DNA from 3 places in the Paludibacterium flexuosum genome. Region 2 is predicted to be linked to each of the others. Evidence: predicted binding sites of a transcription regulator. Region 2 holds the regulator's gene; each other region holds the start of a gene.

Region 1 (2,274 bases), 1.2 Mb from region 2:
TCGCGCAGTGTACGCGTCACCTGCGCCACATAGGCCGGGCTGCGCTGGCGTCCCTCCACCTTGATGGCGGCCACGCCGATGTCGATCAGTTCGGGCAACATCGGCAGTACGTTGAGGCTGGTGGGCTCTTCCAGGGCGTAATAAGTATCGCCATTGACGTCAAAACGACCTTTGCACAGGGTGGGATAGCCGGCCGGGTCGGTCTTGCCGTACTGGTCGATCAGAATCTCGTTCAGTCTGGCATTCAGGTGTTCCGGACCATGTTCCCAGCGCACGAAACGGGCCGGCGAGCAGACGCCGTGGGTATTGGGGGATTCGCCAGTGGCATAGGAGGACAGCAGGCAGCGCCCTTCGACCATGACACACAGACTGCCGAAGCCGAAAACTTCGATTTCTACATCGGTCTTGTCGATGACCTGACGCACCTGATCGAGTGTCAGCACGCGCGGCAGGACTGCACGCCGGATGCCGAACAGGTCGCGCGCCAGATTAATGGCTTCGTAATTAGTGGCTGAGCCCTGTACTGACAGGTGCAGGCGCAGATCCGGGTGGGTGCGTACGGCGTAATCCATCAGGCCCGGGTCGGCCAGGATGACCGCATCCACGCCGAGGGAAGCGGCTTCGTCAATGGCCCGTTTCCATTGGCTGATGTCGGCGCCCTGGGCGTAGGTGTTGATGGCCATCAGCACCTTGCGCTTGCGGTCATGGGCATAGCGAATGCCTTCACGCGCCGTTTTGTCATCAAAATTGAGGCCGGCAAAATTGCGGGCATTGGTGCCATTTTTCAGGCCGAAATACACGGTATCGGCGCCATGGTCGACAGCGGCTTTCATGGCCGGCAGGCTGCCGGCCGGACATACCAGTTCCGGCAAAGGGCGAGGGGTCGTCATGACGGGAGTAACGGATCTTGTGGGAAACCGCCCAAGCCTAGCAGAGGCGGGCGTACCGGCTTTTGCGTTGCATCAAGCGCTCGCCCGGGGACGTGGGTCTTTCTCCGCCAACCCCGGCCCTGCTGCTAAACTGATGCCATTCAAATCACCCTGAACGCTTGCTCATGCTGCATCTCTATCAGTCCAACCGTCTGGAGCATCTCGGTACCCTGTTTACCGGGATGGTGCAGGCGGTGCCTTTGTCCGATCCGTTTCAACCCGAGGTGGTGATGGTGCAAAGTCGCGGCATGGGGCGCTGGCTGACGCTGGCGACAGCCAGCGCCAGCGGCATTGCCGCGCATCTGCAGTTCGTGCTGCCGGCGGGCTATGCCTGGCGTCTGATGCGCCAGGCTCTGGGGGATTTGCCCGAGCAATCTGCCTTTGCGCCAGAGGTGCTGACCTGGCGGCTGACAGCCTTGCTGCCCCAGTTGCAGGAGCCGGTCTTTGCTCCGGTCCAGCACTATCTGCAGGGGGGGGAGCGGGCGGTGTTTGAGTTGGCCGGCTGCGTGGCCGATATTTTTGACCAATACCTGGTGTTTCGTCCGGACTGGATTCGCGCCTGGGAACGGGGAGAATTGCAGGGGCTGGGGCCGGACGAGGCATGGCAGGCGGCTTTGTGGCGCCGGCTGGCTGACGAAGTGCCGGGCATGCACCGGGTGCGCATGAGCGATGCCTTTCTGGCCGCGCTGACATCCGACATGCTGCCGGAGCGCATCACCCTGTTCGGCATTGCCAGTCTGGCGCCGATGTATCTGGCACTGGTGCGGCGACTGGCCGAGCTGACCGATGTCTGCCTGTTCCTGCTCAATCCCTGTCAGGAGTACTGGGGCAATATTGTCGATGCCCGCGGCCAGCTGCGCCTGAGCGGTCAGGGGCTGGATGTGGCACCGGACCATCCGCTGCTGGCTTCGCTGGGTAAGCAGGGCCGGGATTTCTTCGATCTGGTGTCGGAGAGCATGCATGAGTCGTTGCCGGCATTCGCGGCACCGCAAGGCAATCGTCTGCTCAATCGCCTGCAGCGCGACATGCTGACCTTGCAGATGCCGGCGCCCGAGGCCGTGGCTGCGGATGACTCCATCGAGATTCATGCCACCCATGGCGCCATGCGCGAACTGGAAGTGCTGAAAGACCGCCTGCTGGCGCGTTTTGCTGCCGATCCGACCCTTACGCCGGCGGATGTCGCCGTTCTGACGCCGGATATCAATCAGTACGCCCCCTATATCGATGCAGTGTTCGGGGCCCGTCCCGATGCCCCGGGGATTCCCTACAGCATTGCCGACCGGCGTATCGAGCGTGATGTGCCGCTGCTGTCGACCCTGTCGGGGGTGCTGACCTTGCTGGACAG
Region 2 (2,274 bases):
GATGGCCAGCCCTGGCATCTGGAAACCTGCAGCAAATTCTATCTGCAGTGCGGAAAGGGGGCGTCAGGCCTGGTGGGCCCCAGTCTGCGCGATGCCTGGCTGCTGAAACAGGACAAGCTGGCTCAGCAATTGAGGCTGAGTCGCCATGCGCTGGCCCGACAAGTCCTGCCGCCGGGGTTTGAGGCACCGCGCACCGGGGCACTGGTGCGTGGCTGCTTTTTTTACCGTCAGGCGCCTGACGAGGCGGCATTCGCGCCGGCAACCCAATGGCAAGGCTGGATGGCTGACTGCGAACAGCCCTGGCCCTGTCGCGACGCCTCCAGTCGCTGGCTGTGGCTGCCGCGCATGCGCTGGCTGTCGCCGGCGCTGGCCGCCAGCGGCGAGGTGGGGTCGGCACAGGCCCTGCGTGTGCAGATGACACAAGCCGAGGCGCCTCAAATGGTGGCGGAAATGGTGGCAGAGGAGGGGGGATGGCGCGAATTGCGGCGCGGCTTTGTTCTGCCGTCGCGCTGGCCGGATGCCGGGCGGCTGGTGCAGCTGCAGCAGCAAATGCCAACGGGCGCCTGCTGAGCGGCGCCCGTTGTCGGGACTGGCAAGTTACTCCGCGTTGTTGGAGTGGATGCAGCCGGCGATCAGTTGCTTGAGTTCTTCCGGTTTCACCAGCTGAATGTGCTTGTGATCGACGCTGATCCAGCCCTGTTGCTGGAACTTCGACAGCGTGCGGCTGACGGTTTCCAGTTTCAGGCCGAGGAAGCTGCCGATTTCCTCGCGGCTCATGCGCAGGATGAAGTCATTGGCGGCGAAGCCACGGATGGCCAGACGCTGGGACAGGTTGAGCAGGAACGCGGCCAGACGCTCTTCTGCCTTCATGTTGCCAAGAAGCAACATGACGTTCTGATCGCGGACAATCTCGCGGCTCATCAGGCGGAAGAAATGGTGCTGCAGGCTGGGGATGTCGCGACCAAGGCTCTCGATTCGATTGAACGGCAGTTCGCAGACTTCGCTGTCTTCCAGGGCGATGGCATCGCAGCCATGGATGTTGGAAGACACGCCATCCAGCCCCATCAGCTCGCCGGACATCAGGAAGCCCGTGACCTGCTCGCGGCCATCCTGGCTGGAGACGCAGGTCTTGAAGAAGCCGGTGCGCACGGCGAACAGCGACTTGAAGCCCTCGCCGCTGCGGAACAGATACTCGCCCCGTTTGATGCGACGGCTCTGGCGGATGACGGCATCAAGCTGCGTCATCTCTTCGCGATTCAGTCCGACGGGCAGGCAGAGTTCGCGCAAGCTGCAGTTGGAGCAGGAGAGCTTGAGCGCATGCAATTGGATGGTGGTCTGGTCAGTCATGCCGTTTTTTGAGCAACCTTTAATTGAACCTTGACTCTTGTCAAAGCGGAATTCAAATGTTTTCCGCAAATTTACCAGCCCACCACCGGTTTTTCCATCAAATACCGACATGACCACCATCCATTCGTTTTCTCCGGAGCATTTCGAGTTCGATCGACAACTGATCGAACGGCTGGAAGGCTCCGGCCCGAGATACACCTCATACCCGACTGCAGACCGCTTTCATGCGGATTTCGGCGAGGCCGATTATCGTCATTGGCTCAAACAGCGTCGCATCGGGGCGAATAGTAAAGCTGTATCATTATATGCTCATTTACCATTTTGCAATACTGTTTGCTATTACTGTGCCTGTAACAAGATCATCACCAAGGACAAGAGCAAGGCAGATATCTACCTCGACTACCTGGAAAAAGAGGTAGAAATGGTGGCAAATGCCGTCGGTGAGCGAGAAAAAGTCATTCAGTTGCATTTTGGTGGCGGTACGCCGACCTTCTTGTCGGATGCGCAACTCGAACGACTGATGAATATCCTGCGCGGGCATTTCGACTTTTTGCCGGAAGGTGAATATTCCATCGAGATTGATCCGCGCAAGGTGGGGCGCGAGACGATCTTCAAACTGGCGTCATTCGGTTTCAACCGCATCAGTGTCGGGGTGCAGGATCTGGAACCGCGCGTGCAGGAGGCCGTCAACCGGGTGCAGAGCCTGGACGAGACACTGGAAGTGATTCAGGCGGCGCGCGAGGCAGGTTTCAAATCGGTCAGTATCGACCTGATCTACGGGCTGCCGTTTCAGACGCAAAGCTCCGTGGCGCGGACCATTGAGCAGGTCATCGCCATCAGTCCGGACCGCATTGCGCTATACAATTACGCCCACTTGCCAACGCTGTTCATGCCGCAACGGCGTATCGACGAAGCCGACCTGCCGTC
Region 3 (2,274 bases), 1.1 Mb from region 2:
CCAGGCGCACGACCGACATCAGGCCGAGGATCAGTGCCAGCGAGAACACGGCGCGGGTGGCCAGGCCGCTGCCGACATCGATGCCCAGCTGGTGGTTGAGGAAGGACAGTACGGTATTGGTGATGGCCACACTGTAGACCAGCAGGATCGGGTAGATGGCGAAGAAGTACAGCAGGGTGATCAGCTTGCCGGCGGTCAGGCCGAAGTGTTCTTCCACCACTTCGGTGATGTCGCCGTCGCGGGTCGAGCCGGACAGCACGAAGCGGCTCAGGCCGCGGTGGGCGAAATAGGTCAGTGGCAGGGCCAGCAGGCACATGAAGAGCAATGGCCACAAGCCGCCGATGCCGGCATTGATGGGCAGAAACAGGGTGCCGGCACCAATGGCGGTGCCGTACAGGCCCAGCATCCAAGTGGTGTCATGGCGTGTCCATGCGCCAGCGGCGCGTCGGGACCGGGCGGGGGTCAGCGTCTGTGTTGTCGTACGGGACATGCTTGTCCTCTCCTGAGCGAAGTCACTCCCTGTCACAGCCCTGCCGCGGAATCTTCGCTCCTGTCGGTCAGAATGGCTGCCGTGCCTTATCGCTGATTGTCCCGGTGCATGGGGAAATCTTTACTTCAAAGCTTGGCGTCATTCTAGCCAGTACGTTCACAAACGAATGCAATTATCAAAGTGTCTTTTGACGGTTATCAAACTATAAAAGTGCTGCAAGCGCAGCAAAAAACACTATATAAATTCGCAACTTGTAGAGTATGACCCTATGTTCATGACGCATAGTTTGTCGTGGCATGTTGTATTCGCGCCGCCGTCAAAGTTCGAAATCGAATAAAAACGAAATATCCCTCGCCTTACAAAGCCGAAATCGGCGAGAATTTGGCCATGGCGGGTTGTCGCATTGCACAATTTCCTGTCGCGTTTTTGCACGATACATCGCCCCCGGAGGACGAATCGAACATGGCGCCTTTTCTGGTGTCCGTTCCGATGGATCGATATCACCAAAAGCGACATAAACCCTGTCATTTCAATATGTTCATGCCTGGCCGACCCGGCCAGCACAAACGAAAATCCGTGTTCGGATCTCACAAGAAATGCCACACGCTTGGCATTTGCTTGACCCAAATCAAACACAATGTTCGTTTTCGAATTTATATTGAGTTCGTAAGATGACATTTTGTTTCGAAATCGAAATTGGAGGCGGTAATGGAAGCCCTGACTCGCAACGCGATTGACGCCGACCCCTGGCACAGTTTTGTCTCTGGCAACTGGCAGACTTCGGTCGACGTACGTAACTTCATTCAACTCAACTACACCCCGTATGAAGGCAATGCCGATTTCCTGGCTCCGGCCACCGAGCGCACCAAGGCGCTGTGGGACAAGCTGGGTGAGTTGCTGAAGGAAGAACGTGCACGCGGCGTGCTGGATGTTTCGGCTGACCGCGCCTCCAGCATCACGGCACATGACGCTGGCTACATTGACCAGCAAAGCGAACTGATCGTCGGTCTGCAGACCGATGCCCCGCTCAAGCGCGCCATCATGCCGAACGGCGGTCTGCGCATGGTCGAAAACGGTCTGGAAGCTTTCGGCTTCCATCTCGACCCGATCATCAAGGACATCTGGACTCACCATCGCAAGAGCCACAACCAGGGGGTGTTTGATGTCTACACCCCGGAAATCATGGCTTGCCGCAAGTCGGGCGTGATCACCGGTCTGCCGGATGCCTATGGCCGCGGCCGTATCATCGGCGACTATCGCCGTGTTGCCCTGTACGGCATCGACTTCCTGAAGTCGGATCGTCAGCGCCTGTTCAAGGAACTGAACGACGCCGTCTTCAATGACGACATCCTGCGTCAGCGCGAAGAGCTGTCGGAACAATTCCGCGCCCTGGAAGAGCTGAAGGAAATGGCCGCCAAGTACGGCTATGACATCGGCCGCCCGGCTGCCAATGCCCGCGAAGCCATCCAGTGGGTGTATTTCGCCTACCTGGCTGCCGTCAAGGAGCAAAACGGTGCCGCCATGTCGTTCGGCCGCGTGTCGACCTTCCTCGACGTTTACATCCAGCGTGACCTGGAAGCCGGTGTCCTCACCGAACAGCAAGCGCAGGAAATGATCGATGATCTGGTGATCAAGCTGCGTATCGTGCGCTTCCTGCGTACCCCGGAATACGATCAACTGTTCTCCGGCGATCCGACCTGGGTGACCGAAAGTATCGGCGGCATGGGCGAAGATGGCCGTCCGCTGGTCTCGAAGAGCAGCTTCCGTTTCCTGAACACCCTGTA

The links. Region 2 encodes FNR, which switches genes on or off when oxygen is low (the NO sensors DNR and NnrR bind a similar motif). Its sites were predicted from a motif close to TTGATNNNNATCAA; they were not measured.
Region 1: a site for FNR is predicted at 953-966, ahead of AACH39_RS14045 (peptidase U32 family protein). Genes of this name have one in related genera too.
Region 3: a site for FNR is predicted at 1,109-1,122, ahead of pflB (formate C-acetyltransferase). Genes of this name have one in related genera too.

What each region holds. Positions count from the first base shown of each region.
Region 1 covers NZ_AP029060.1:2,939,541-2,941,814, forward strand. The annotation lists gene AACH39_RS14045 (peptidase U32 family protein) at 1-890, opposite strand, end outside; gene recC (exodeoxyribonuclease V subunit gamma) at 1,055-2,274, shown strand, end outside.
Region 2 covers NZ_AP029060.1:1,699,401-1,701,674, reverse strand. The annotation lists gene AACH39_RS08035 (DUF1853 family protein) at 1-570, shown strand, start outside; gene fnr (fumarate/nitrate reduction transcriptional regulator Fnr) at 598-1,347, opposite strand; gene hemN (oxygen-independent coproporphyrinogen III oxidase) at 1,457-2,274, shown strand, end outside.
Region 3 covers NZ_AP029060.1:2,767,391-2,769,664, reverse strand. The annotation lists gene AACH39_RS13170 (serine/threonine transporter) at 1-490, opposite strand, end outside; gene pflB (formate C-acetyltransferase) at 1,199-2,274, shown strand, end outside.